Regions from separate parts of the Rhizobium sp. M10 genome, predicted to be linked through region 1. Evidence: riboswitches for the same ligand, from Rfam matches in the RefSeq annotation. Region 1 holds a riboswitch; the other holds the start of a gene.
What was found. A riboswitch is a leader RNA that binds a small molecule or an ion and turns the genes downstream of it on or off. The one in region 1 is predicted to bind FMN.
Positions count from the first base shown of each region.

Region 2: another riboswitch for FMN. It lies ahead of CO671_RS26365 (6,7-dimethyl-8-ribityllumazine synthase); the one in region 1 lies ahead of CO671_RS14355 (DMT family transporter).

Region 1 is NZ_NWTA01000007.1:219,146-233,613, forward strand. Features, by position in the region: gene CO671_RS14305 (L,D-transpeptidase) at 1-267, opposite strand, end outside; gene CO671_RS14310 (hypothetical protein) at 522-965, shown strand; gene CO671_RS14315 (cupin domain-containing protein) at 1,298-1,648, shown strand; gene CO671_RS14320 (bifunctional diguanylate cyclase/phosphodiesterase) at 1,934-4,063, shown strand; gene CO671_RS14325 (cytochrome P450) at 4,149-5,393, opposite strand; gene CO671_RS14330 (GGDEF domain-containing protein) at 5,643-6,896, opposite strand; gene clpP (ATP-dependent Clp endopeptidase proteolytic subunit ClpP) at 7,359-7,988, shown strand; gene clpX (ATP-dependent Clp protease ATP-binding subunit ClpX) at 8,291-9,568, shown strand; gene lon (endopeptidase La) at 9,966-12,383, shown strand; gene hupB (DNA-binding protein HupB) at 12,590-12,865, shown strand; FMN riboswitch at 12,989-13,140, shown strand; gene CO671_RS14355 (DMT family transporter) at 13,232-14,137, shown strand; gene CO671_RS14360 (esterase-like activity of phytase family protein) at 14,219-14,468, shown strand, end outside.
Region 2 is NZ_NWTA01000022.1:73,620-88,087, forward strand. Features, by position in the region: gene CO671_RS26355 (LysR family transcriptional regulator) at 1-730, shown strand, start outside; gene CO671_RS26360 (DUF1194 domain-containing protein) at 836-1,612, shown strand; gene CO671_RS26365 (6,7-dimethyl-8-ribityllumazine synthase) at 1,652-2,086, opposite strand; FMN riboswitch at 2,167-2,310, opposite strand; gene CO671_RS26370 (SRPBCC family protein) at 2,873-3,319, shown strand; gene CO671_RS26375 (hypothetical protein) at 3,504-3,854, shown strand; gene CO671_RS26380 (hypothetical protein) at 3,939-4,163, opposite strand; gene CO671_RS26385 (adenylate/guanylate cyclase domain-containing protein) at 4,344-5,438, shown strand; gene CO671_RS26390 (ABC transporter substrate-binding protein) at 5,586-6,572, shown strand; gene CO671_RS26395 (iron ABC transporter permease) at 6,592-7,596, shown strand; gene CO671_RS26400 (iron ABC transporter permease) at 7,638-8,630, shown strand; gene CO671_RS26405 (ABC transporter ATP-binding protein) at 8,638-9,438, shown strand; gene CO671_RS26410 (class I SAM-dependent methyltransferase) at 9,539-10,222, opposite strand; gene CO671_RS26415 (helix-turn-helix domain-containing protein) at 10,382-11,023, shown strand; gene CO671_RS26420 (MFS transporter) at 11,020-12,285, shown strand; gene CO671_RS26425 (LysR family transcriptional regulator) at 12,248-13,153, opposite strand; gene CO671_RS26435 (LLM class flavin-dependent oxidoreductase) at 13,546-14,468, opposite strand, start outside.

The sequences.
Region 1 (14,468 bases):
TGCTGTCGTGTAAATAAGAGTGTGCTCACGTGTGGCGATCACGATGTTTCCCCGAGCGCTTCGCGTCGAGGGTTCCCTGCGATCATACAGGGGTTCCTGATAGCGGGGGGCGGGGTCGTAATAAGGCGGAGGTGGGTACGGGCTGTAGGGGTCATCATAGTCGTAGCCTCCGTATTCGTCGTATCCATCATACGGTTCATAAACCTGGGCTTTGGCTTGAACAACCGTTAGCAAAACGGCCACAGCAAGAAGAGCCAGCAATCTCATTTTTCGCCATCCGCCTGTTATACAAGCCGTATTGGTCCCAACTCTATGGCGTCACTATGGCGGACCGTTGATCCATACAAGGTGCCGGGGGCGGGATCGCCCCAGGCACCTTGTAGGTCGACCGTCGCAGTGATGAACAGGTTTGTTATAGCATCAGCGGCCCGTTTGGCACTGAATGGGGAACGCCAATTTCAAGCGAAAAAGCTGATGATGTGAAATTGACCACGAGCGCTTGCTGGTTCTATGCGTGGCGCATGACGAACGTTCTCAGCTTCAAGTTTGAAAATACGGACGAAGACACGGTGGCCGTTCTTCCGTGCGTGGATGGCGTGGGATTAGATCGGCTTGTGGCTGCTTTCGAAGAAGCCGCTGGCTACCGTGATCCCGCTGGTGGCTATGGTGGGCTCATACCCTCATTCTACCGCTTCGGTCCCCTGCCGAGCTATTTCCTTGGTCAGGAAGCACCCGTGACGGGCGATGAGCGGGGGGAAATTTATCTCTTGTCGTGTGAATGTGGTGAGGTTGGATGTTGGCCCCTGATCGCCCACGTTCGCCTGCACCAGGACAAGGTGATATGGGATGGGTTCAGCCAGCCGCATCGACCAAGCCGGAATTATGCGAGCTTTGGCCCGTTTGAGTTCGAGCGCAAGCAGTACGAACAGGCCGTCGAGGTTTTGATTCGATATGACGATCTATGACTGAAGCGTAGCGTTGTTGCTCCGACAGCCTCTCAAGAGGGCAAGCCGATCCTCAGCCAAGGTAGCGCTTGGCAGCCCTTTTGATTTCATTTTACGATTGCAATGATGCCAAACGTTGCATGCGCCCTGACGTGGCTTCCGGATCGCCGTGGATGCGTCCACGACGTTGACGTAATACTCGCCCTCGAGCTGCGAAAGCCCTGGAGCGGAGCAAGGGTATGCATCGAAGATGTTGAACGTATGCGGCGAAAGCGCATGGAAAAACCAATGATTAAAAGCATGCCTCATACAAACGTATGCTGCGAAGAACGCTGAAATCGAAGAGATTCAGGATGACTGTGAGCAATTTCATCACCTTCGGCATCGATGGCGTCGCCCCCGAGTTCGGCGCGCCCGAACCCGGCCGGATCATCTCAGGCGATCCGCAGTTCCGGACCTGGAATCTCGAGGAGGCCGAAGGCGGCCTCTATTCCGGCGTCTGGGAAGCGACGCCCGGCAAGTGGCGGATCGTTTACGAGGAATGGGAATATTTCAGCCTTCTGTCCGGCCATTCGATCGTCACGGAAGACGGCGGTGAGCCGGTTCATCTGAAGGCGGGCGACCGGATGATCTTGAGACCCGGCTTCAAGGGAACCTGGGAAGTCGTTGAAACGACTCGCAAGGACTATGTGATCAGGGTTTGAGCAGCGGCTGCAGACCGACTGCGACATCGCAAAACCAAAGACTTAAAGCGCGGCGAGCGAATCTGAAGGATCGCGACGCGCTTTAGGCCTGTCTCGGTTTGTGGCGATTGCTGTCCGTTTCGGCTGAAATGGCCGCGTCTCTTTCCCAGATAGAGGGCTTTTGATCTATCTCGTTAAAGGTATCTATATCGTCACATGCTAAACCTTATCCGCAGCGCATTGCGGACATGATGTCTCCTGCGGTCCCACAGACATGGTCTTGCAATCGATCTTTCCGGAATTTGCATGTCGTCGAATCTTGCGAGTAGGCACGTTCGCACTCAAACCTCTTCCATCATTGCGACAACGGTGTGCTTCCTTCTGGTAGCCCTCGTTCTCACTGGCCTCATGGCCCATGTCGTCGCGACGATGACCCGGTCGGCGAACGGGATCGACGATGCCCGCGCCACTCGCGCCGCTCGCGCCGCAATCGCCGCCTTTGTCGCCCGTCTCGGCGCGACAACGACGGATAATGCCATCTGGGACGATGCCTATCGTGCGGTCGCGGCTCCGGGTGGCGCCGATTGGGCCTATGAGAACTGGGGAAAGACCAGCGAGGATTATGCGCTCTATGACGGCGCCGTCGTGATCGGCCCGGACCGGACTTCGATCGTTTCCGCCTATGCCAAAGGCAAGCCCTTCCAGCCGGGTGTATTCTTCGGCGAAGCCTTTTATCGGCAGGCCAAAGTGGCGGCCGATCCGGCGCGCGCGCCCTTGGTAAATTTCGTCAAGACCGAAAACGGCATCGCGCTGCTCTCATCGCAGGCAATCCAACCTTTCGACGACGCCGCCGACACGACGGAATTCAGCACGCTGAGCTTTTACAAGGAATTCACCTCGGAAGTGCTGGACACGCTGTCGAACGAACATGAACTCGAGGGCCTGCGGCTCGAGGCGACACCCAAGCCGGAGCTCCTGAACACACCGATCACCGACATGAAGGGCGCGGTCATCGGCTATCTCGTCTGGCCGAGCAAAGCACCGGGAAGCACCGTGTTTCATCAGGTGGCGCCCTATATCGCGGCCGCCATCGTCATTCTTGCGCTGTTCCTTGTCGCTGTTCTGATGGTCGGCGCGTCAGAGGCGCGGCGCCTGCGTCAACTGGCGCAGGCCGCGCTTTACGAAGCCGGCCACGATAGTCTGAGCGGCCTGTTGAACAGACAGGGGCTTCTCAGCCTGCTCGAAGAGCTGGATGATACAGCCGCTTCGCCGCCCCGGCTCTATCTGGTCGACCTTGATGGCTTCAAGGCCGTCAACGATGCCTGGGGGCATGCTGTCGGGGACGATCTGATCCGGCTGGTTTCGAACGCGCTGACGGCCTGCCATCCTGAAGTCGTCGCGGCCGCCCGGCTGGGGGGCGATGAATTTGCGCTTGTGCAGGTAGGCCCTGCCACATGCGAGGATATGGAAAGGGCTATTCTGGCGCTGTTTGCCGAGCCCTTCAAAATCGGCGGGCGGACAATCGAAGTCGGAGCCAGCATCGGAGCTGCCGCGCGCGACGGCGACATCGAGCCCTTGGAGCTGCTGCGCAGAGCGGACATGGCGCTTTATCGCGCCAAGGCAAATGGCAGAGGCCAGGCGATCGAATACGACCCCGAACTGGACCAAGAGCGCCAGCGGGTCGCCGAGCTGGAGGCTCTGCTGAAGAGCGCCATCGGCTCCGGCGCCATCGAAGCTGTCTTCCAGCCTCTCGTCTCTGCCTCGACCGGCACGGTGACCGGTCTTGAAGCCCTGGCGCGTTGGCGAACGGCCGCGGGTAACGTCAGTCCGGAGGTCTTCATCCCCCTTGCCGAAAGATGCGGTCTCATCGATGCGCTCGGCGCTCACATGCTCAGAACATCGATCGCGCATGCCAAGACCTGGCCCGATCTGGCATTGTCGGTGAATGTCTCGCCGGTCCAGCTGTGCAATCCGGAATTTGCCACCGAAGTGATCTCGGTCCTGCAGCAGCTCGATTTCGACCCGAAGCGCCTGACATTGGAGATCACCGAGGGCGTCCTGATGACAAATCCGGATCAGGCCCGGCGCTCGATCGACCAGCTCAAGCGCGTCGGCATCAAGTTCGCGCTCGACGACTTCGGCTGCGGCTACGCCAGCATCGGCGCATTGCGGCAATTCGGCTTCGATCGCATGAAGATCGACCGCTCGCTGGTCTCGGCGCTCGACGACGGCGCAAAGGGCGCCGACGTTCTTCGGGCGACCATCTCTCTGGCGACTGCCCTGCAGATCCCCGTTACCGCCGAAGGCATCGAGAATTCGCGCCAGGCGGCGATCCTGCGGGACGCCGGCTGTGATCAGCTTCAAGGCTATCTGATGGGAAAACCCATGTCGGCCCGCGACATCACCGGCAAGCTGCAGGAAGAGGCCGCCGCCTAAACATGTCTTGCAAAAGCGTTTAGCGCGTTGGATTCAGCCGGTACGCCGCACGGATCCTCCAGGCGCCGAGGGTCAAGCCTCGGGATCACCACTGCAAATCCAGCCGCTCCAGTCCGTGGAAATGGTAGACGTCCTTGACCACGGGCGTCTTCGCCAGCCGGAGGTCGGCAAGCCGCTCGAACAGGATCGGCAGCACGACGTTGAGCTCCAGCCGCGCCAGCGGCGCGCCGATGCAGAAATGGATGCCGGCGCCGAAGGAGAGGTTGGGCGCCTCGCTGCGGTCGGGCCGGAAGGCGAGGGGATCGGTGAATTTCGCCGGGTCGAGATTGGCGGCGGCGAGGATGAGGCTGACCTTGTCGCCGCGCTTGAACGAGACGCCGTCGATTTCAGCGGGTTCGAGCGCCCAGCGCTGGAAGATGTGAACGGGCGCGCAGATGCGTAGCGTCTCCTCGACCGTGCGTTCCGTCGTCGCCTCGTCGCGGAAGAGCGTCGCCGGATCCGCGCCGCTGTCGAGGATGGTGCGCACGGAATTGCCGATCTGGTGCACGGTCGCCTCATGGCCGGCGTTGAGCAGCACGATCGTCGTCGAGATCAGCTCTTCCTCAGTGAGATACTGGCCCTTGTGCTCGGTATGGATCATGTGGGTGAGCAGGTCGTCGCGCGGCTCGGCGCGGCGCTCGGCGATGACGGTCCTGACATAGTCGGAAAATTCCTTCGCCGCCCGCTCGGCCTCGTCTTCCTGGGCGCGCGTGCGGCCGAACATGTACATGCGGACATAGGCGTGCGACCAGGCGAGCAGCTGCGGCCCCATCTCCTCGGGAATGCCGATCATGCGGGCGATCATCGTCACCGGGATGATATCGGCAAAGGCCGAGAGCAATTCGACCTCGCGCTTGTCGGCGAAGCCGTCGATCAGCCGATTGGCGAGTTCGGCAAGCTCCGGCTTCATCTTCTCGACATGGCGGGAGACGAAGGCGCGGTTGACGAGGGTGCGCAGCCGCGTGTGCTCCGGCGGTTCGAGTTCGAGCAGGGAATACCGTTCGGACAGATCGAACCTTTCAAGATGCGGCATCGGCTCGGCAAGGCCGAGCTGCTCGCGGCTGGCGATATGCAGGATCTGCCGGCCGAAGCGGCGGTCGCGCAACAGCCCGTTCACATGGTCGTAACCGGTGAAGAACCACTGTTTCTGCTCGGTCCAGTAGAAGGTCGGACAATGGGCGTGAAGCGCGGCATAGACGGCATTCGGATTGCCATAGAAGGCCGGGTCGCGGGCATCCAGCGAGACATGGCGCAGGGCAGGGTCGATCGAGAGAAAGGGCGGTATCGTCATGCCCCGAGGCTTAGCGGATTTGCCGGGCCTCGAAAAGATGCGGATGAGGAGAGCCGGCCGCAAACAAGACATGCCCGATCGGAGGCGCCGACGACTTTAAGATCTTTGGCTAAACCTGGGGATTGATTCTATTTTCACGCTGCGGCTAATGCATGTCGCCCGGAAGTGTGAAGCGGTGCCGGGAGAACGACATGCATAAAAACAAAGAGCTAAAGCGTGTCGCATGAATCAAATTTGATGCGACGCGCTTTAGCCGGCCCGCGACAGCGTGCCCATGCGTCGCAGCGCCTCGACCTGATCATCGACCGTCGGCACGAGTTCGCCGGCTGTCGGGCTCGGCGTGACCGGCGCCGGGGCCGCCGCTTCCGCTTCGCCGAAGGTGACCGTGCAGTTGCGGCCGGCGGCTTTGGCGGCATAGAGCGCCCGGTCGGCGGCCGAAATCAGCTTGTCGATATTGGCTTCGATCGACGCGGCGAGCGCAATGCCGATGCTGACGGTGACCGGAACGATCGCTTCGCCGGTGCTGACGGGAAGGCGGCAGAATTCGGTGCGGATCGCTTCGGCGATCGCCTCGGCTTCCATCTGGTCCGAGACGGCGGCAAAGGCGGCGAACTCCTCGCCGCCCATGCGGCCGAAGATGTGGTTTGGAATATACTGCCGCGCCATGCGCGCGAAGGCGGTGAGCACGGCGTCGCCGGCCTGATGGCCGAAGCGGTCGTTGACGCGCTTGAAATGATCCAGGTCGAACAGGATCACCGCGACCTGCCGCTGCTCGCTGTGGGCTCTTTCCTGGATGGCCTCGAAATAGCCGAGCAGGCCGCGGCGGTTGAGCACGCCCGTGAGTGAATCGGTCAGGGTCATTGCCCGCAGATGCCGTTCGGAGCGTTCCATGACCAGCCGGCAGGTAAGCGCAAAGGCGATCGTGAGCAGGAAGGCGCTTGCCATCGCCGAGACGCCGCCGAGATTGGTCGCGTCGATATCGCTGGGCAGCGTTACCGCCATCGTCAGCGCCGAGCCGAAGCACAGGCAGCCCTGAATGACGAACACGCCCATCAGCTTGGTGCGGGTGCGCTCGCGGCGCATGTCGCCGGCGGCGACCGCCATGGCGAGGGCCGTGGCGCCGGTCGCCGAAGCGAGATTGTAGAGCACGACGCGGTTCGAATAATCGGTGTTGACCCAGGGCAGAAACACCCCGGCCAGCCAGATCGCCGGCGGCAGCAGCGCCCACCATTCGATCTTCTTGCGGTCGAGCGCGAGAAAACCCGCCACCCAGGCGCTTTGGCCGAGCAGCGCGATGGCATTGCCGATCTCGACGGACACCAGGCTGGGGACTTGGCCACGCAGCGCGATCATCGCAAAGCCGATGCCGGTCAGAAGAAAGCCGAGGCCCCAATAGAGGTAGGCTTCGTTCTTGACGTTGTGGCGCCAGGCGACGAAAAGCACCAGAGCGAGCGTCATGGCCTCCGAACACCAGATGGCGAGACCTGTAGCGATATTGAACACGGCAGCAAACCCCTTGCCCGTCGACCTTGTCTGTTGGCCGCATCCTTGCTGAGGAAGCTCGCCACTTCCTTAATGCTGTTGCGGTGCGGCATGATTTTCGGCCGGTATCTGGCGGTAGGCTTTCCGTTGGGTAAACGTATGTGAGCGCTGCCGGATGGAGTAAGCTTTCCTTCATCCTGTCACGGAGAAAAGCCGGGGGAGACGCCGCCGGGGGCTCGCGGTCATCAGCCATTTACGAGAAAGAGGCTGCCGGCGCCGAAGCTCCATGCATGTCGCCCGGAAGTGTGCAGCGGTTCCGGGATGACGACATGCATCAAAGAGGAGCTGAAGCCGCCGTGCCCCGCCTTCTTAACGTTATCCTCATGCGTGTCTTGAAGAGGAGGGCCGGGACACTCTATGTAGGGATATGGCATTTTCTTTGATTCCCGGCGGCCGCCGGCATGACGTTGACAAAGGACGCACATGAGAAACCCAGTTGATACCGCAATGGCCCTCGTGCCGATGGTCGTGGAACAGACCAACCGCGGTGAACGCTCCTACGACATCTATTCCCGCCTGTTGAAGGAACGCATCATCTTCCTGACCGGCGCCGTCGAGGATCACATGGCGACGCTCGTCTGCGCCCAGCTGCTCTTCCTCGAGGCCGAAAACCCGAAGAAGGAAATCGCCCTCTACATCAATTCGCCCGGTGGCGTCGTCACCGCCGGCATGGCGATCTACGATACGATGCAGTTCATCAAACCGGCGGTTTCGACGCTTTGCATCGGCCAGGCCGCGTCCATGGGCTCGCTGCTGCTGGCCGCCGGCCACAAGGACATGCGCTTCGCCACGCCGAACTCCCGCATCATGGTGCACCAGCCCTCGGGCGGCTTCCAGGGCCAGGCCTCGGATATCGAGCGCCACGCCCGCGACATCCTCAAGATGAAGCGCCGCCTCAACGAAGTCTACGTCAAGCACACCGGCCGCACCTACGAGGAAGTTGAAAAGACCCTCGATCGTGACCATTTCATGGATGCGGACGAGGCCCAGGGCTGGGGCGTGATCGACAAGGTTCTGACGTCGCGCCTCGAGATGGAAGGCGAGCAGGCCTAGTAATTAATTGGGATGGTGTTTTTGCCGCCACAGTTCTATCTCATTTGTGATCGAACAAGGGCTTTCATCCGGCGGCGAAGACACTAATAGTAACTATTAATGCTATGTTGAATTTTTGTGACATAGCATTTGGCATTCGAAGGGGATTCGTTGCCGCCGGAACCTGGACATGGTTGACTGGAACCGGTTCGTAGCCCCTGAAGCCCTTCTCGGCAAAGGCTCCGGAAACGGAGTGCCGCCAGGAGCTGATAGAGTGGACCGCGATTTCGCCTTGAAATGCGGCGTGCTGGAAGGAAAATGATATGAGCAAGGTCAGCGGCAGCAACGGCGGCGACTCCAAGAACACCCTCTATTGTTCGTTCTGCGGAAAGAGCCAGCACGAAGTCCGGAAACTGATTGCCGGACCGACCGTCTTCATCTGCGATGAATGCGTCGAATTGTGCATGGACATCATCCGTGAGGAAAACAAGTCCTCGATGGTCAAGTCCCGCGACGGCGTTCCGACGCCCCAGGACATCATCAAGGTCCTCGACGAATATGTCATCGGCCAGCGGCAGGCGAAGAAGATCCTGTCGGTCGCCGTTCACAACCATTACAAGCGCCTGGCGCACGCCTCCAAGAACGGCGAAGTCGAACTGGCGAAGTCGAACATCATGCTCGTCGGCCCGACCGGCTGCGGCAAGACCTATCTTGCCCAGACGCTCGCCCGCATCATCGACGTTCCTTTCACCATGGCCGATGCGACGACGCTGACGGAAGCCGGCTATGTCGGCGAGGACGTCGAAAACATCATCCTGAAGCTCCTGCAGGCGGCCGACTACAATGTCGAACGCGCCCAGCGCGGCATCGTCTACATCGACGAAGTCGACAAGATTTCGCGCAAGTCCGACAATCCGTCGATCACCCGTGACGTCTCGGGCGAGGGCGTGCAGCAGGCGCTCTTGAAGATCATGGAAGGCACGGTCGCTTCCGTTCCGCCGCAGGGCGGCCGCAAGCACCCGCAGCAGGAATTCCTGCAGGTCGACACGACGAACATCCTGTTCATCTGCGGCGGCGCCTTCGCCGGCCTCGACAAGATCATCTCCGCCCGCGGCGAGAAGACCTCGATCGGCTTCGGCGCGACCGTCAAGGCCCAGGACGACCGCCGCGTCGGCGAAGTCCTGCGCGAACTCGAGCCGGAAGATCTGGTCAAATTCGGCCTCATCCCCGAATTCATCGGCCGTCTGCCGGTTCTGGCGACGCTCGAGGATCTCGATGAAGACGCGCTGATCCAGATCCTGTCCGAGCCGAAGAACGCGCTGATCAAGCAGTACCAGCGCCTGTTCGAGATGGAAGATGTCGAACTGACCTTCCACGAAGACGCCCTGCGCGAAATCGCCCGCAAGGCGATCGTGCGCAAGACCGGCGCCCGCGGCCTCCGCTCGATCATGGAGAAGATCCTGCTCGACACGATGTTCGAACTGCCGACGCTGGAAGGCGTGCGCGAGGTCGTCATCTCGGAGGAAGTGGTGCGCGGTTCGGCCCGTCCGCTTTATATCTATGCCGACCGTCAGGAAGAAAAGGCCAACGCTTCGGCGTGACCTTGCGCTTTCGCACCATTATTTTGGGGGCTTGCCATCAGCAGGCCCCTTTCTATTTGAAAAATCATCCGAGGCGCTGTTAGTATTTGCCGGTGGGACCGGAATTGCCTTTGCCGATGTTGCGCAGGGGTGATGCTTGGCAATGATGGGATGATCTCGTAAGCCTGTTGCTGGCGTTGTATTTAGCCTGGCCGGAAATGGTAAGCGCCGGTCCAGCCACGCGCTTCATAGTGTTGGCGTTCCGTTGTAACAAAGCTGTCACATCCGGGGAACGCGGGCGTTAGCGTGGCTTGAAAAGCGTAGTCAGAACCTCCACTTGTAGAGCCAAGTGAGAGCCGGCCGGTCCCAAGCGGCCGTGCAGAGAGCCCGGTAACGGGACGATGGAAAGGACAAAAAAATGACGAAGAAAACGTCTGTAGCGAGCAGCACTGCCTACCCTGTTCTGCCTTTGCGCGACATCGTGGTTTTCCCGCATATGATCGTGCCGCTGTTCGTCGGACGGGAAAAGTCGATCCGTGCGCTCGAAGAGGTCATGGGGTCGGACAAGCAGATCATGCTGGTGACGCAGATCAACGCCAGCGACGATGATCCGGATCCTTCGGCAATTCACAATGTCGGCACGGTCGCCAATGTGCTGCAGCTGCTCAAGCTGCCCGACGGCACTGTCAAGGTTCTGGTCGAAGGCCGCGCCCGCGCCGAGATCGACACCTATACCAGCCGCGAAGATTTCTATGAGGCGCTCGGCCATGTGCTCGAGGAGCCGCATGACGATCCGGTCGAGCTGGAAGCATTGTCGCGCTCGGTCGTTTCCGAATTCGAAAGCTATGTGAAGCTCAACAAGAAGATTTCGCCCGAAGTGGTCGGCGCCGCCAGCCAGATCGACGACTATTCCAAGCTCGCCGATACGGTCGCCTCGCACCTGTCGATCAAGATCACCGAGAAGCAGGAGATGCTGGAGACGACCAGCGTCAAGCAGCGCCTGGAAAAGGCCCTCGGCTTCATGGAAGGCGAGATCTCGGTGCTGCAGGTCGAGAAGCGCATCCGCTCGCGCGTCAAGCGCCAGATGGAGAAGACCCAGCGCGAATACTACCTGAATGAGCAGATGAAGGCGATCCAGAAGGAACTCGGCGACGGCGAGGAAGGCCGCGACGAGATGAGCGAACTGGAAGAGCGCATCTCCAAGACCAAGCTGTCCAAGGAGGCCCGTGAAAAGGCCGATGCGGAGCTGAAGAAGCTGCGCCAGATGAGCCCGATGTCGGCCGAAGCCACCGTCGTGCGCAACTATCTGGACTGGCTGCTCGGTATCCCGTGGGGCAAGAAGTCGAAGATCAAGGCCGATCTCAACAATGCCGAAAAGATCCTCGAAGCCGATCACTTCGGTCTCGACAAGGTCAAGGAACGCATTGTCGAATATCTGGCCGTGCAGGCCCGCGCCACCAAGATCAAGGGCCCGATCCTGTGCCTCGTCGGTCCTCCCGGCGTCGGCAAGACCTCGCTCGCCCAGTCGATCGCCAAGGCGACCGGCCGTGAGTATGTCCGCATGGCGCTCGGCGGCGTTCGCGACGAAGCCGAAATCCGCGGTCACCGCCGCACCTATATCGGCTCGATGCCCGGCAAGGTCATCCAGTCGATGAAGAAGGCGAAGAAGTCCAATCCGCTCTTCCTGCTCGACGAGATCGACAAGATGGGCATGGACTTCCGCGGCGATCCGTCCTCGGCCTTGCTCGAAGTGCTCGATCCGGCGCAAAACTCGACCTTCATGGACCACTATCTGGAAGTCGAATACGATCTGTCCGACGTAATGTTCATCACCACGGCGAATACGCTGAACATTCCTGCGCCGCTGATGGACCGCATGGAAATCATCCGTATCGCCGGCTACACCGAGGATGAAAAGCGCGAGATCGCCAAGCGGCACCTGCTGCCGAAGGCCATCAAGGAACATGCGCTGCAGCCCGAGGAATTCTCGGTCAGCGACGATGCCCTGATGGCGATCAGCCAGCAGTACACCCGCGAAGCCGGTGTCCGCAGCTTCGAACGCGAATTGATGAAGCTCGCCCGCAAGGCGGTCACCGAGATCATCAAGGGCAAGACGAAGTCCGTTCACGTGACGGCCGCCAACATCGCCGATTACCTGGGCGTCCCGCGCTTCCGCCACGGCGAAGCCGAGGGCGAGGATCAGGTCGGCGTCGTCACCGGTCTGGCCTGGACGGAAGTCGGCGGCGAGCTGCTGACGATCGAAGGCGTGATGATGCCGGGCAAGGGCCGCATGACGGTCACCGGCAATCTGAAGGACGTCATGAAGGAATCGATTTCGGCAGCGGCCTCCTATGTCCGCTCGCGCGCCGTCGATTTCGGCATCGAACCGCCGATGTTCGAAAAGAACGACATCCACGTGCACGTGCCGGAAGGCGCAACGCCGAAGGATGGCCCGTCGGCCGGTGTCGCCATGGCGACCGCCATCGTCTCGATCATGACCGGCATACCGGTGAACAAGCATGTGGCCATGACCGGTGAAATCACCCTTCGCGGCCGTGTGCTGCCGATCGGCGGTCTCAAGGAAAAGCTGCTCGCAGCGCTTCGCGGCGGCATCAAGAAGGTGCTGATTCCGGAAGAAAACGCCAAGGACCTGGCGGAGATTCCTGACAACGTGAAGAACAACATGGAGATCATCCCGGTCTCCCGCATGGGCGAGGTGATCAAGCACGCGCTGATCCGCCGGCCCGAGCCGATCGAGTGGGATGGCACGGTGGAAACGCCTGTGATCACATCGGTCGAAGGCCTTGATGAGACGGGCGCAACCATAGCGCATTGAGTGGCGCTTGCCACATTTATGCCCATTTGGCGCAAAAGACGCAAAAAGGCTGGCGGAAACGCCAGCCTTTTTTGTGAAAACGTCATGTAGACGCTTGCTTTTCCTTGATTTGCAGGGCTTCTGGGTTCCCGGCGGGCCTGATGAAACCTATTCTGCGCCTAGCTTACATTTGAGTCGTTTCATACCATTTAGAAAGGGGTGGAAACATGAACAAGAATGAACTCGTGTCCGCAGTGGCCGAAAAGGCAGGACTGACGAAGTCTGACGCGGCTTCCGCTGTCGACGCGGTTTTCGACGTTGTCCAGGCTGAACTCAAGAACAAGGGCGACATCCGCCTCGCAGGGTTCGGCAGCTTCACCGTTTCTCATCGTGCAGCATCGAAGGGCCGCAACCCGTCCACCGGCGCTGAAGTCGACATTCCGGCTCGCAACGTGCCGAAGTTCACGCCCGGCAAGGGCCTGAAGGACGCCGTCAACGGCTGATTGAAGATTATCCGCCAGCCGTAAACGAGACCGGCTGTGCAGGGTTTTTGAGAGGGGTTCGGCTTTGCCGAGCCCCTTTTTGTTCTGGCCGCTTGCCGCATGCGGCACTTTGTTTTACCACGGACCTGTTCTCAGGGCGGGGTGAAACTCCCCACCGGCGGTAAGGGCTGCGGCCCGAGCCCGCGAGCGCTTTCCCAAGCTGTCGCGCGGGAAGGGTCAGCAGATCCGGTGCGATTCCGGAGCCGACGGTATAGTCCGGATGAAAGAGAATGAGCATGGCCGCGTGCGGGCAGGGGACTGCCGGCGTCAGCGTGTCGTCGCCTCATGCGTCCTGATTTATGTTGGTCCCTATTCTGGATAATAGACATGAATCAGAATTCCCTTGCAGTCTCGCAATCCCGCGCCCTTGCCGGCGCAACCTTCATGGTGCTTGGAGGCGCGGCCTTTTCGCTCCTCAACGTCGTCACCCAGTGGCTGACCATGAAGCTCGCCTTTCCCCCGGCCTCGGCGGTCTTCTGGCAATATGCCTTCGCCTTCCTTTTCTCCTTGCCCTTCCTGCGAAAGGCAGGCCTTTCGGCTATGCGCACCAGCTATCCCCGGCGGCATGTCGTGCGCGTGGTCTTTGCCGCGCTCGGCGGCGCGGCCTGGGTTTCCGGTCTTGCTTCGGTGCCGATCTGGCAGGCGATTGCGCTTGTCATGACCTCGCCCTTCTTCATCATCCTCGGCGCCCGCCTGTTCCTTGGCGAACGCGTCGGTCCCGCCCGCTGGATGGCGACCGCGGCCGGCTTTGCCGGCGCGATGATCATCCTGCAGCCATGGTCCGACAGCTTCACCTGGGCAACATTGCTGCCGGTGCTCTCGGCGCTGCTCTGGGGCGCCTCGTCGCTGATCACCAAGAGCCTGACCGGCATTGAGAAGCCGGAGACGATCACCCTCTGGCTGCTAGTGCTGCTGACGCCGATCAACGGCGGGCTGGCGCTTGCGGCGGGCCTCGCCGTGCCGACGGGTGCGACGCTAGCTCTCTTCCTTCTGGCGGGTCTCCTGACGGTCGTGGCGCAATATCTGCTGACCCTTGCCTATGCCAGCGCCGACGCTGCCTATGTGCAGCCGTTCGACGGTCTGAAGCTGCCGCTCAACGTGCTCGCCGGTTGGCTGTTCTTCGGTTATGCGCCGGCCGGTTATCTCTGGCTGGGAGCCGGACTCATCCTTGCCGCATCGCTCTTCATCATGCGCAACGAGATGCGCCGGGAGAGGCGAGCGGCCTCCGTGTGAAATGTCGCGGACTGTCATGTCTCTGTCATGGCAGTCCCGCAGAAAACCCATGTTTCGACTATTCGACACATGGGGGATTTCATGACGATTTCATCGCGCCAGGCAGCGCTTGCTGCCGTGCTTCTCGCATCCGTTGCCTTTCCGGCCGCCGCCGAGCCGGTCTTCAACCGCATCGCCTCTTTCCCGGTCGCTCAGAACCTGCCTGATGACAAGGACAAGCTGTCGCCGACATCGGCCGAAATCATCACCGCGACCGACGATGGCAATACGCTGATCTACAGCGACAGCCCGCTCGGCGCGATCGGCTTCATCGACATCAGCGACGCCAAGG
Region 2 (14,468 bases), on a different contig from region 1:
CACCGCGCAGGGCCGGGCCTATTACGACAGGTGCAGCGAGCCGCTTGCTCATCTCATCGACGCCGAGCAGGCGCTGACTGAAGCGCAGAGAAAGCCGGAAGGCCTGCTGAAGATCTCGGTGCCGGTTATCTTGGGCCAAGAGGTCTTCTACGAATTCATCTCCGATTTCCTGAAGACCTATCCCGAGATCCAAGTCGATCTTTTCGTCACTAACCTGTTCCTTGATCTGGTCGCGGAGAATATCGATCTCGGCATCCGCTTCGGCGACCTCAAGGATTCCACCATCGTCGCGCAGCGGCTCGGCAAGAGCGTGCGCTATCTGGTCGCCGCCCCGGATTATCTGAAGGAGAGGGCGCTTCCCACAAAGCCCGAAGACCTCAAGGACCATCGGTGCGTGCTCCTGAACGGGCGCAACGGCGAAGCGGATTGGCATCTCGTCAGCGGCCGCAAATCGGCCGACGTGCGCGTGTCGGGGCCGGCATCGAGCCGCGATTTCGATGCGGTCAGCGCCTTCACCTATCGTGGCCACGGCATTGGTCTCCTGCCTTCGACCTATTGCGACGAGCAGATCCGAGGAGGCGCGCTCATCCGCCTGCTACCGGACTGGTCGTCGCCGGAAATCTTCGTGCACGCCGTCTATCCCACGCGCCGCTTCCTGCCCCTGCGCCTGCAGGTCTTCCTCGACGCGCTGAAGGCATGGAAAAGTCCTTTGTGGCTGCCGTTGCATTGAGGGGTGCCATCACCGAAAATTGAAGCGGCCCGCGCGGCGGCGCGTTCGGCGGCGGCCAAGCTGTGCTAGAGTCGCCCGGCGTGGGAATGTCGCGGGGATCTGCCGATGCTGACGTCACTTGCGGTGCTCATGGGTCTTTCCGGTGTCGTGCCGACGGCGCAGGCTGCGGCAAACGAGGTCGACGTGACGCTGGTGCTTGCCGTCGACACCTCGCGGTCGATGGATTTCGAAGAGATCGGCATCCAGCGCGACGGTTATGTCGAGGCGCTGAAACACAAGGAATTCATCGATGCGGTGAAGGGCGGGCTCACCGGCCGCATCGCCATCAGCTATTTTGAATGGGCGGGCTATGTCGTCCAGGGTTCGGTGATCGACTGGCAGGTGATCGCGACGGAGCAGGATGCGATCGCCTTTGCCGACAAGGTCGACGCCCGGCCGATCGGCACGCAGCGGCGCACCTCGATCTCCACCGCGATCGCCCAGGGCGTCAGCATGATCATCTCCAGCCCCTTCCGGGGCAGGCGGGAGGTGATTGATGTCTCCGGCGACGGTCCGAACAATTCCGGCAATCCCGTCACGCCCGTCCGCGACAAGGCGGTGGCATCAGGCATGGTCATCAACGGCCTCGCCCTCATGCTGCGGCCTTCCGATGCGCCCGACGGGCTCGACAAATATTATGCCGACTGCGTCATCGGCGGCCCCGGCGCCTTCGTGCTGCCGGTCCGCAAGATCGAGGACTTCGCCGTCGCCGTGCGCCGCAAGCTGGTGATGGAGATCAGCGGCTTGTCTCCGCCGGCGACGGTACAGCCGATCGCCGGCGCGGAGCCGGCAACGGACTGCTTGATCGGAGAGAAGCAGTGGCGGGATATGTTTGACCGGTAAGAGAGGCGGCAGGCGTTGCCGCCGCCTCGATGCGGAGGTTTACGCCGCGAGAGCGGCGCGCGTTTTGCCGATCATGAGCGCGGCTCGGGCCGCCTCGCGGCCCTTCTCGACGAAGTGCGCGCGGTAGATCTGCGTGTGATGCTCGGTTTCCTGGTAATTGTGCGGGGTCAGCGAAACCGACAGAACCGGAACGCCGGTATCCATGCCGGCGCGCATCAGGCCATCGACGACGGCCTGGGCGACGAATTCGTGACGGTAGATCCCGCCATCGACGACGAAGGCGGCGGCGATGACGGCGCCGTAGCGCCCGGTCGCCGCAAGATCGCGCGACAGCAGCGGCATTTCGAATGCGCCGGGAACGTCGAACACATCGATCTGCTCAGCTGGAATGAGCTGCTGGAAACCTTCGAGCGCACGGTCGACGATATCGGCGTGCCAGCCGGCTTTGACGAAGGCATAACGGGTGGGTGTCATGGTAATCTCCTTTGGCGTACAGACACGTCACCCAAGGCGATCACGAACGTTCACCGGCTGCCGGTAAGGGCAGCAGGAACGCGCGTTCTCTTTCATCCGGACTATGACCGTCGGCTCAGGCATCTCACCTGATCTGCTGACCCTTCGTTAAGAAGGCGCTCGCGGGCTCGCAATCGAAACTGCATACCGCCGGTAGGGACTTCCACCCCGCCCTGAGAACGGCGCGGACAATAGGGGCAAGGCGGCGGGCTGGCAATAGGGGAATTGGTTTGGTGGTGGGGTGGCTTCGAGGCTTCGCCCTTTCGGGCTGCGCGTCTCAGCATGAAGACGTTGGGGTATGCAAGGCTGATGAGGCTGGAAGTGGAGTGAGCACGCCTCTCCGGCCTCCCTCATCCCTGTGGCCTCAGGCTTCGCCCGAGGGATGTCACAGGGATCCAGTGCGCCCAAGTCCTTGGGCGCGAGAGACTCGCCTCCTGTCAATGGAGTCAATCACGGCGCGGACGCGCCGTGGCTGGATTCCTGTGACATCCCTCGGGTCAAAGCCCGAGGACAGGAATGACGGAGGAGAGGTGGTGCCCGCTACACACCTCAGCATGAGGAGCGTTTGGCGGGTGCCGCACCCGTCAATGAGGGCCGGCGAATAGGAGGAGGACACGCATTGTCCGATCGCCCTTGCTGCGCGTGCACTCGCGCCTACATGCTTCCATGAGCACACTCACGCCGAAACAGCATGACGCGCCGTCCCGCATGAGGCGGGGCTGGCCGTGACCATCATGGGAGGGAGGCATGCCAGAGTCTTTTGTCGTGCGCCGTGAGGCGCATATTGCGGCGCCGCCGGCTGCGGTGTTTGCGCTGATGACGGATCCGGAGAAGATTTTGCGATGGATGGGAACGGAGGCCGAGATCGAGCCGGAGCCGGGCGGGCTCTATCTCGTCAATGTCACCGGCGCCCGCTTTGCGCGAGGCTCGTTTCGCGAGGTCGTGCCGGTGCATCGGCTTGCCTACAGCTTCGGATGGGATGGCAGCGAGGCCGTGCCGCCGGGCTCCAGCCTGGTCGAGATCGACCTGATCGAGCAGCCGGATGGGACGTTGCTCCGACTCACCCATAGCGGCCTGCCGAGCGAGGAGCAGTGCGCCGGCCATGCCGAGGGCTGGGAGCATTATCTCGGGCGGCTCACCGCGGTCGCCGCCGGGCGCGATCCGGGACCGGATCCTTTTTACGGCAGGACATGAACGATTTTTCGCGGGCGCGGGGCGCTTCTCAAGCGCTTGCCGCTGCGGGAAAAACGGCCGGCGGGCACTCCGACCGGCGGTCAAAAAGCAAGGTTTTTTCACCTGCAAACATGAATGCCCGGTTCATCTCCAGTTCAATTTGGCGGCCCTAAAGTGGGTACGGCTGGATGAAATGGAGTTTTCGATGAAGGCACTATCTATCGCGGCTGCCTTGCTCGCTGGCAGCCTTTCGATCGGCTCTGCGCAGGCGATGCCGATGGGGACAATCAATGTCGAGAGCAAGGTCACAAGCGATGCCACAAAGGGCGATGCCACAAAGGGCGATGTCACGAAGGTCGACTACGCCTGCGGCCGCGGCTGGCACCTGAACCGCTGGGGCGAATGCCGCCGCAACTGGCGACGCCCGCCGCCGGTGGCTTTCTATGGTGGTCCGCCCCGCTGGGGCTGGGAGCGCCGCCACCGCGACTGGGATGGCCCGCGCTGGCGCCATGAACGCCGCTGGGATCGCGAACGCCGCTGGCGGGACGACTACTAAAAACCTCGGCATGAGGCTGACGGACGAAGGCCGGCGCGATATTTCGCCCGGCCTTTTCTTATGGAAACTGTAATTGCGCTCAGGTCAGATCCGGCTAACCAGCCAGTGCTTGCCGTCGATCAGCTCTTCGAGTTCGGCCGGATCCTTGACGCCGAACTCAAACCATTCGACGAGTTCCTTCGCCTTCAGACGGCTTTCGTCCGCCGTAAACTCGATTCCATAGCGCGCGCACCAGCGCCGCAGGATCGACGTCAGCAGCGTCATGTCATTTCCGTCCAGCGGATCTTTCGGCCAGAATGTCGTGCCCATCGCAACCCCTCAATCGCGGATGATGACCCGACATTATAGTGGAATCAAAGCAGCGCAAGTTTAAAGTGTTATTTTTCTGCTTTCCACCGGCGTGTCGGATTTTCGACACTGTTTTTGGCAAGAGCCGCCGGCGCGGAACCGTCTGCTTGCGGACGCCTCCGGGCGATGTCATCCTGAGCCATGGATCTGCCTTCCTCCCTTGCCTGGCTGGTTGACGAGGCCGCTGCCTCGCCCGGTCCCGAACGGTTCCTGGCCGAGCTCGGACGCCGGCTGCTTTGCGATGGTCTGCCGCTAGCCGGCGGCGCGCTGACGCTTTCGGTGCCGCATCCGATCATCGCGCGGCGCACCTGGCTGTGGCGGGCGGAGACCGGGGCCGTTATCGAGGCGCTCGCTTTCGCTGCGGCTCCGCCCGTCGAGGCCGGCCGCGAGTGGCTGGCCGGGCTCGGGCCGGTATGGGAGCAGCAGATCGGCCCTTCACAGGACAGCCCGGTGCTTGGCTGGGCGGGCATCGGCAATGGAGCAGGGGTGGACGCTTTCGGCGCGGCCGAGGCGGACCGTCTGCGCGAGGTGGCGCGGTTTGCCGCTGCGCCGCTTGCCGCACTCGCGGCGCGAGAGGCGCGGGCAGCCCTGCTCGAGGCCTATCTCGGCCGGCGCAGCGCGGCGCGGGTGCAGGCCGGGGCACTTGCCCGCGGCAGCGGAGAAACCATCCGCGCAGCGCTTCTCTGCGCCGACCTGCGTGACTTCACCGCACTCTCCGAGGTGACGGAGCCGCACGCCATGATCGCAACGCTCGATGCCTGGTTCGACCGCGTCGCCGGCGCCGTGCACGCCTTCGGCGGCGAGGTGCTGAAATTCATCGGCGACGGTGTGCTGGCGATCTTCCCCGTCACGCCTGCGGCGGATAAGGCTCAAGGGGACCGCGATGCCTGCGAGGCGGCGCTGCGGGCCATCGCCGCCAGCCGCGCCGGCATGGTCCATCTCGACCAGGTTCGCCAGGGGCAGGGGCTGGCGCCGCTGCCTTTCGGCGCCGCGCTGCATTTCGGCGAAATCCTGTGGGGCAATATCGGTGCGGCCGACCGGCTGGATTTCACCGCCATCGGCCCAGCCGTCAATCTCGTCAGCCGGCTCGAGGGGCTCTGCAAGCCACTCGGCCGCAGCGTGCTGATCTCCGGGGCGGTGGCGGCGAACACGACAGCGGCGCTCGTGCCGCTCGGAGAGCACGCCTTGCGTGGCATCGCCGATCCTTGCGCGGTCTTTACCCTGCCTGAGAATTGACCTCAGCGCTGATGCTGCCGAAATCCGCAGATGCGGGGTTACTCCCAGCCGCGGCTTTCTCCGCTTCGTAAAACTCCGGCAAGAATCATGATTGTGAAACTCCTCTTTTTTGGCTAAAGCCTGTGCGCACATCGAATGGGGGCAAACATGACTCGATATATGCGCAAATTTCTCTCCGTGCTGGGGGCGTCTGCAATGCTTTTCGCCGGAGTCGCTCAGGCCGAGGACAAGAAGGTCTCGATCGTCGATGATCGCAGCGTCATCGTAGATGATCGCGGCGTGACCGTCGAAGTCCCGGCGCAGCCGAAGCGCATTGCCTCGATTTCCTATTTCGCCGATGACGTCGCGCTCGCGCTCGGCATCAAGCCGGTCGCCAGCACCTATATGACGGCAGGCCGCGAGCCGAGCTTCCTGCTCGGCCTGACCGCCGGGATGAAGCAGATCGGCCAGCGCGCCAAGCCCAATCTCGAGCTTCTCTCCGAAGCCAAGCCGGATCTGATCATCGCGATCCGCCGCTATACGGTCGGCAATGCGGCGCAGCTGCAGAACATCGCGCCTTACGTCGCCTATAATATGGAGCTGCTCGAAGAGAGCTACGGCGAGACCGCCGCCCTTTCCAAGCTGCTCGGCAAGCCCGAGCGCGGCGAGCAGCTGAACGCCGATTTCCGCAAGCATCTGGCGGAATTCGCCGCCAAGGCGCCGAAGGACAAGCATCCGCGCTTCCTGATCATGTGGGGCGGCGCGACACCTTTCGCCTTCCACACGGAAAACACCTCGGCCTCGATCGTCGCTGCGATCGGCGGCGACAATGTTCCCGGCCCGAAGACCCCGGGCGGCGAGTTCGGCATCGACCTCAGCCTCGAAACCATGTTGGAGAAGGACCCGGAGGTGATCTTCGTCTACGATTCCGGCCCGGATCGCCCGCATGAAGGCAATCCGATCTGGTCGCAGCTGTCGGCGGTCAAGAACAACCGGGTCTTCTATGTCGGCGACCAGTGGGTCGAGACCAATGGCCCGATCGCCCGCGAAATCGTGCTGCGCGAGGCCGCGCACTACCTCTATCCCGACACGTTCCCGGCCGTCGACGTCAAGGCGGAAGCCGCCAAGCTGATCCCGGCCGAACTGCAGAACTAAGCCGGGGACAAGACCGGCGATGAGCCCCCGGCAATCATTCCTGGCCATCGGGCTCATCGGCATCGCGACAATGTTGGCGGTGTTGCTCGGCTTGCTGATCGGTGCCAAGACGCTGTCGGCCGAGACCGCCATCCGCGTGCTCCTGGCGCCCGATGGCAAGATCGAATCCATTCTCGTCTGGACGCTGCGGCTGCCGCGCAGCCTGACGGCGGCTGCCGGCGGCGCGGGGCTTGCCGTTTCCGGCTATGTGCTGCAGACGCTGACGCGCAATCCGCTGGCCGATCCCGGCATCACCGGCGTCACATCGGGGGCGGTCGCGCCGATCGTCTGCTGTTTCGTCTTCCTGCCCTCGATATCGCCGGCCTATTATCCCTTCATCGGCCTTGCCGGCGGGCTTGCGGCAGCCTCGGTGACATTCTGGGTGTCGCATGGCGGGCAGGGGCGGCCGCTGCAGCTTGCGCTCGGCGGCGTCAGCGTCTCGCTCTTTCTGAGTGCGATCACCACCTATGTGCTGCTTTTGACCGGGCCGCAATCGGCATCGCTGCTCTTCTGGCTTGCCGGCGGCTTCCAGGGGCGCACCTGGTTGCATCTCTTCTACATGCTGCCCTGGACGATCGCCGGCGTCGCCGGCGCCCTGCTGCTGCGGCGCGTCATCGCCATGTTCATGCTGAGCGATCATGCGGCGGCTGGCATGGGCCTGCAGCTCGGCTTCTGGAAGCCGCTCATCCTCGTTCTCGCCGTCCTTCCGGTCGCCGGTGTCGCGCCGGTCGCCGGGCCGGTCGCCTTCGTGGGGCTGGCCGCTCCCCACATCGCCCGGCTGCTCAAGCCGCGCGGCACCGGGTGGGAGATTGGGCTCAGTGCTGCTCTCGGCGCGCTGATCGTCACCGTCGCCGACGTTTTGGCGCGCAGCATCGCCATCCCGCGTGAGCTGCCGGTCGGCATCGTCACCGCGCTGCTTGGCGGCCCCGTCTTTATCTATCTCGTCCAGCGCGGGCGGCTGAGCCTTGCGGGTGAGGCACGATGAGCGCCCCGGCCTCGACATCGGCCGTTTCGCCGGGCTTCGGCATGGCCGCCGCACTGGCCATCCTGACGGTCCTGTCGCTGGCGGCGGCGATCTTTCTCGGCGTTGCCGATATTCCGATGGCCGATGTCGCGGCCGTCTTGACCGGCGGTGGCTCGGCGGAGGCGCAGCTGATCATTCTCGATATCCGGCTGCCGCGCATCGCCACCGGCATTCTGGCCGGCATCCATTTTTCGCTAGCGGGATATCTGCTGCAGACCATCACCCGCAATCCGCTCGCCGATCCGTCGCTGATGGGCGTGTCGCAAGGGGCAACGCTGTCGGTGACGATTTTCCTGCTCTTCACGGTCTATATCTTCGAGCCGGGCTCGAACACGCTTGCCGAGCTGCCGGTCGCATGGCTGCCGGCGGCGGGGCTTGCCGGCGGCCTGATCGCCGGCGGCGTCATCTATCTCCTGGCTTTTCGCCTCGGCCTCAGCGCACTGCGCATCACGCTCTGCGGCGTGGCGGTCGGGGCGGTGCTGCATGCGGTGGCGATCGGCCTCATCGCCGGTTGGGGATCGGCCCGCATCGAGATCATCCTCGAATGGCTGTCGGGCAGCCTTTACGCCCGCAGCTGGGATCACGCGCTCTTCCTGCTGCCCTTCACCATCGTCGGGCTCGCCATGTTGCCGGTCATCTACCGGCCCTTGACGCTGCTGCAGTTCGATGCATCCGTCGCCCGCTCTTTCGGCCTCGGCTATAAGAGACAGTTCTCGGTCGTGCTGATCGTATCTTCTGCACTTGCGGCGAGTGCGGTCGGCGCGGTCGGCCCTGTCGTCTTCATCGGTCTCGTCGTGCCGCACCTCGCCCGTTTCCTGGCGGGACGGAATTTCATGCTGTCGCTGGTGCTGACGATCGTGCTCGGCGCCGTCATCGTCACGCTCGGCGATCTCATCGGCCGGCTGTTGGGCCAAGCCGAGGAAATCCCGATCGGCGTGGTCACGGCCGTCTTCGGCGTGCCGCTCCTGCTCGCGCTGCTGCGCAAAACCATGTGAGGCCGAAATGCCATTGTCCTGTTCCGACCTCTCGGTGATGTACGGCCAGCGAAAGGCCCTTAACGGCTTCAGCCTCTCGCTCGAAAAGGGCGAGATCCGCGCGCTGATCGGCCCGAACGGCTCGGGCAAGAGCACGGCGCTGCATGCGCTGGCAGGGCTGATCCGGCCGGCCGGGGGCCGAGCGTCGCTCGGCGGCGTTGCCGTCGCCTCCATGTCGCGCCGCATGCTGGCGAAGAGGCTTGCCTTCCTGCCGCAGCAGCCGACCGCGCCAGATGAAATGACCGTCGCCCAGCTCGTGCGCCAGGGCCGCTATCCGCATGTCGGCCTGTTCCGCTCCTATGACAGTCGCGACGAAGACGCGATCGAATGGGCGCTCGAAAGCACCGGCCTGTCGGGGCTTGCCGACCGCAGCCTTCGGGAACTGTCCGGCGGCGAGCGGCAAAGGGCCTGGATATCGGCCGCTCTCGCCCAGGAAGCGGAGATCCTGCTGCTCGACGAGCCGACCTCCTTCCTCGATATCGGCTATCAGGTCGAGGTGCTCGACCTCGTGCATCGGCTGAGCCGGGAAAAGGGCGTGACCGTCGTCATGGCGATCCACGACATCAACCAGGCCATCGCCGTCAGCGACCGCATCTCGCTGCTCGAAAAAGGCGAGCTCAGATTCGACGGCGCCCCTGGGGAGCTCGCCGAACGCGGGCTAATCCAGGAAATCTTCCGCGTCAGAGGCCGTTTCGTCCAGGTCGCGCCCGACAGCCCGCCGCATTTCGATGTCGAGCTGATGCGGCTTCAGCGAGCCGATACGGTCTAATGCCTGTCGCCCGGAAGTGTGCAGCGGTTCCGGGACAACGACATGCGTCAAAACAAAGAGCTAAAGCGCGTCGCATGAATCATATTTGACGCGACGCGCTTTAGCGCTTCACCAGCCTGAAGACGATCTTCGTCTGGGTGTAGTAATTCAGCGCATCGGCAAAATCAGGCGTCCAGCCGTCCGCGACGAAGGGAATGAAGCCGTCATATTCGAGCTTGCGGGCGGAGACGTCGAAGCCCGCCTTTTCGAAGGCGCGGCCGTAATCGGTGATCGACCGGTCCTGGACGACGGTGTTGGTGCGGTTGGCGACGAGCTCGCGCCATTTCGGCCAGAGCGGGTTATCCGTATGGCATCCGGTGACGGCATAATAGACGCCGCCGGATTTCAGCGCCCGCCAGATGTCGGCGGCGTGGGCGTCGATATCGGGAACGAGGTAGATGACCTCATGGCTGACGGCGAGATCGAATTCTTCGCTCCAGCCGTCGAGCCTGCCGCCGACCTGATGCTGGATCGGCAGATTGCCCTTCAGCGTCTCGGCCTTGGCGATCGAGGTTTCGGCGATATCGATGCCGAGCGCCTTGCGGAAGGGGCGGATCGCATAGAGATGGCGCAGCAGGCCGCCCTGATTGCAGCCGAAATCGAGCACGCTCTTGTCGGTCAGGTCGCGCTCGAGGATGAGGTCGATCAGGTGGCGCCAGATGGGCGCATGTCCATCGGCCATCCTGTCTTCGGCGTCGGGATCGATATACCACGTGCCGATGTTTTTCTGCGCGTCCTCAGCCATCCTCTTGCCCCTCGCATCATGCCGATCACGGTGACGGTCTTAGGATGTGGGGTCATGCTTGGCTAGATCAGGAGCCGGTTTTCGAGCGCCTTCCACAGCCTCCGAATATTTTGCAAAGAAAGTTTTGCAAAGATATGTTTGCGATTGTATGCTTGAGGTATGAAACATCCGCACCCTAAACCTGCCGCAGATGCCCGCACCGTCAGCCGGGTCGTGCCCGAACCGACCGCGCTGAAGGCGCTGGCCCATCCTGTCCGGCTGCGCATGCTCGGCATGCTCCGGATCGATGGGCCTGCCACGGCGACGCAGCTGGCCGCGCGGCTCGGCCTGAACAGCGGCGCGACGAGCTACCATCTGCGCCAGCTTGCCCAATACGGCTTCATCGAGGAGGCGCCGCATGCCTCGCGGCGCGACCGCTGGTGGCGCGCCAGCCACGAGCTGACCTCGGTGCCGGCGAGCGAAGCCGAAGGGGAGGCGCTCGATCTCGACATCGCCTTCAACCAGGCCGCACTCTCGCTGCAGGTCGGCCAGATGCAGCAGGCGTTGGAGGAATATGCCGAGCTGCCGGCCGAATGGCGCAAGGCGACGGCCGCCGACGACCTCATCATCCCGATGACGGCGGCGCAGGCCGAGGCGCTGACGAAACGGCTAAGGGATATCATCCTGGACGCAATGCAGGCGGCCCCTCGGCTGGGGGAGGCGGCGTCTCAAGAAGCGGGCATGGTTCCTTTCTATGTCATGCTGCACGCCTTTCCCTATCCGGGCCGCCTTCCGCATCGCGAAGGGGAGGACGCGCCGTGAGGAGGGGCGGGCCCCTCTTGGCGCTCGCCGCCGCCGAGACATTCTCGCTCTCCGGCACGCGGCTTTCGACCATCGCCATTCCCTGGCTGGTGCTGAGCACGACGGGCAGCCCCGTGCTGACGGGGCTGACGGCGATGATGGAGATGCTGCCCTATGTCGTCGCCAAGGCGCTCGGCGGACCGCTGATCGACCGCGTCGGCGCCAAGCGCATCGCCATCATCTCAGACACCGCTTCTGTATTCGTTGTCGCTCTGGTGCCGCTTCTCGATCTCTTCGGTCTGCTCGGCATGCCGGTGCTGCTGCCGCTCGTTTTTGCGATGGGCGTGCTGCGTGCCCCTTCCGATGCGGCCAAGCAGGCAATGGTTCCAGATATCGCCACGCTCGCCAATGTGCCGCTCGAAAGGGTGACCGGCGTTGCGAGCGCCATCGAGCGGCTGGCCTCGACGGCGGGGGCGGCCGGCGCCGGCGCGTTGATCGGGCTGATCGGCCCGGGCCAGGCGCTGCTCGTCAATGCCGCCACTTTCGCCGCCGCCGCGCTGATCGTCGCCGTGGGCATACCCGGGACGCGCCGCGCGCCCGCGCCCAAAACTCCACCGGCTGAACGGGCTTCTTATCTCGACGATCTCCGTGAGGGCTGGCGCTTTCTGCGCGGCGATGCCGTGCTCGTCAGCATCGTCGCCATGGTGGCGGTTACCAATCTCTTCGACCAGGCCTATCATGCCGTGCTGCTGCCGGTCTGGACACAAGATGCCGGCCATGGCCCGGAGCTGCTCGGGGCGATGTTTGCCGCCTTCGCCGGCGCCTCGATCGCGGGTGCTGCGATTGCTGCGGCGATCGGCGAGCGCATGCCGCGCCTGACGGTCTATACCGTGGCCTTCCTCCTGACCGGCTTTCCGCGCTTTCTCGTTCCCGCGCTGGATGCGCCCATCGGCCTTGTCTTTGCGACGCTCGCCATCGCAGGATTCGCGTCGGGCTTCCTCAACCCGATCCTGTCGGCAGTCATCTTCGAGCGCATCCCCAAGCCGCTGACCGGCCGGGTCACCGCATTGAACACCGCCCTCTGCTTCGCCCTCATCCCCTTCGGCGGCCTCGTCGGCGGCGCGCTGATCAGCACGCTCGGCCTTGCCGCCGCACTGTTCCTGATGGGGATTGCCTATCTCGCGACCACGCTTGCGCCGCTGGCACTGAAGAGTTTTCGCGGGTTTGACGGGGAGATCGCCGCGCTCACTGATGCCCGAGCTCCTTGGTCATCAGGTCGATGAAGCGGCGCACCCGCGGTTCCAGCAGGCGCTTGTCGGGATAGAGTGTGACGATCTTGGCGTCGTCGGTTTCGAGCTCCGGCAGCACCTGGCGGAGGCGGCCGGCGGCGAGATCGCTGGCGACCAGAAAGTCGGGGAGCAGAGCTATGCCGAGGCCCGCGACGGCGGCGTCGCGGATCGCCTCGTCGCTGTCGAGCCTCAGGCGGCTGCGGCCTTGCGCCTTGACCCAGGCTCCGCCTTCGCCGCGAAAGCGCCAGCCTTGCCGTTGATCGCGGCTGGAAAAGACCAGGCAATCGTGGGCGGCGAGATCGTCAATGTCGCGCGGTTCACCACGGTCGGCGAGATAGGATGGCGAGGCGCAGAGCCGCGGCCTGTCGGCGGCGATCACCCGCGAGACCAGCCGGGTGTCGGATGCCGACGGCGTCGTGCCGATCCGGATCGCCAGATCGAAACCTTCTTCGACGATGTCGGTCTTGCGATCGGTGAAGTTCACTTCGACCTGGATGTCGGGCCAGGCCAGAAGATATTTTTCGACGATGGGCAGCACGACGAGCCGCCCGAAGGCATCGGGAACGGTGAACCTGAGAACACCCCGCGGCGCGGCGCTCTGACCCGCCACGCTCGCCTCCGCCTCGTCGACCGAAGCGAGGACTTCTAGACCATGTTGATAGAATACCCGGCCTTCGTCGGTCAGGCTCAGCCTTCTCGTCGTGCGGTTGAGCAGGCGCGTGCCGAGGCGGTCTTCCAGGCGGATGACGGCCTTTCCCGCTGCCGATCGGGACAGGCCCATGGCCTGGCCGCCGGCGATGAAACTTCCGGCATCGACGACGGCCATGAAGATCAGGATATCGTTGAGGTTCGTACGCGGCATGGGGCAACTCGAGCGGTTCGGGCTACGGCCTTAATTCGGTCGTGCTGCGGCCGATTCAAGGTTCGCACCATCAACGTCCGGCGCGGCAGTAAGGTCCCGAGGCTTCGTTCACGCGGCGGTGGGATGGCAGATGCGCTCTCCTGAGCCGGGTCGTCGTGCCCAGGCGACGAGGAGAGGGCTTACCGTGGAATACCCCCTCTGCCCTGCCGGGCATCTCCCCCACAAGGAGGGAGATCGGCTGGGCGCGATGGTTTTCCCCAAATAACTGCCGCATAGTTCCTTCGCTACGGAAGAAAGGGACTGATGGTCCAACCTCTTGCCAATCTCCCTCCTTGTGGGGGAGATGCCCGGCAGGGCAGAGGGGGGCTGCCACGCGGCTGTCGTAAATTCCCTCACCGCCAGCCGAGCGCCGGCGCGACGTGGGTCAGGATCGCTTCGATGACATGGGCGTTGTAGGCAACGCCGAGCTGGTTGGGGACGGTGAGCAGCAGCGTGTCGGCTTCGGCGATCGCCTCGTCTTCGGCGAGCTGCTTGATCAGCAGATCGGGCTCGGCGGCGTAGCTGCGGCCGAAGATCGCCCGGGTCTTCTCGTCGATGAAGCCGATCTTGTCGCCTTCGTCGCCGCCATAGCCGAAATAGGCGCGGTCGCGCTCATCGACCAGCGCGAAGATGCTGCGGCTGACCGAGACGCGCGGCTGGCGGGCGTGGCCGGCGGCCTTCCAGGCCTCGCGGTAAGCGCGGATCTGATCTGCCTGCTGGACGTGGAACGGCTCTCCCGTCTCGTCATCCTTCAGCGTCGAGCTCTGCAGGTTCATGCCGAGCTTTGCCGCCCAGACGGCGGTGGCGTTGGAGCTGGCGCCCCACCAGATCCGCTCGCGCAGCCCCTCCGAATGCGGCTCGAGACGCAGGAGACCGGGCGGGTTCGGAAACATCGGCCGCGGGTTCGGCTTGGCGAAACCTTCGCCGCCCAGCACTTCAAGAAAGACCTCCGCGTGGCGCCGCGCCATCTCGGCCTCGTCCTGACCTTGCTGCGGGGCATAGCCGAAATGGCGCCAGCCATCGATCACCTGCTCGGGCGAGCCGCGGCTGATGCCGAGCTGCAGCCGGCCGCCGGCGATCAGATCGGCGGCACCCGCATCCTCGGCCATATAAAGCGGGTTCTCGTAGCGCATGTCGATGACGGCCGTGCCGATCTCGATCCGGCTGGTCTTAGCACCGACGGCGGCCAGCAGCGGGAAGGGCGAGGCCAGCTGCCGGGCGAAGTGGTGTACGCGAAAATAGGCGCCGTCGGCACCGAGCTCTTCAGCGGCGACGG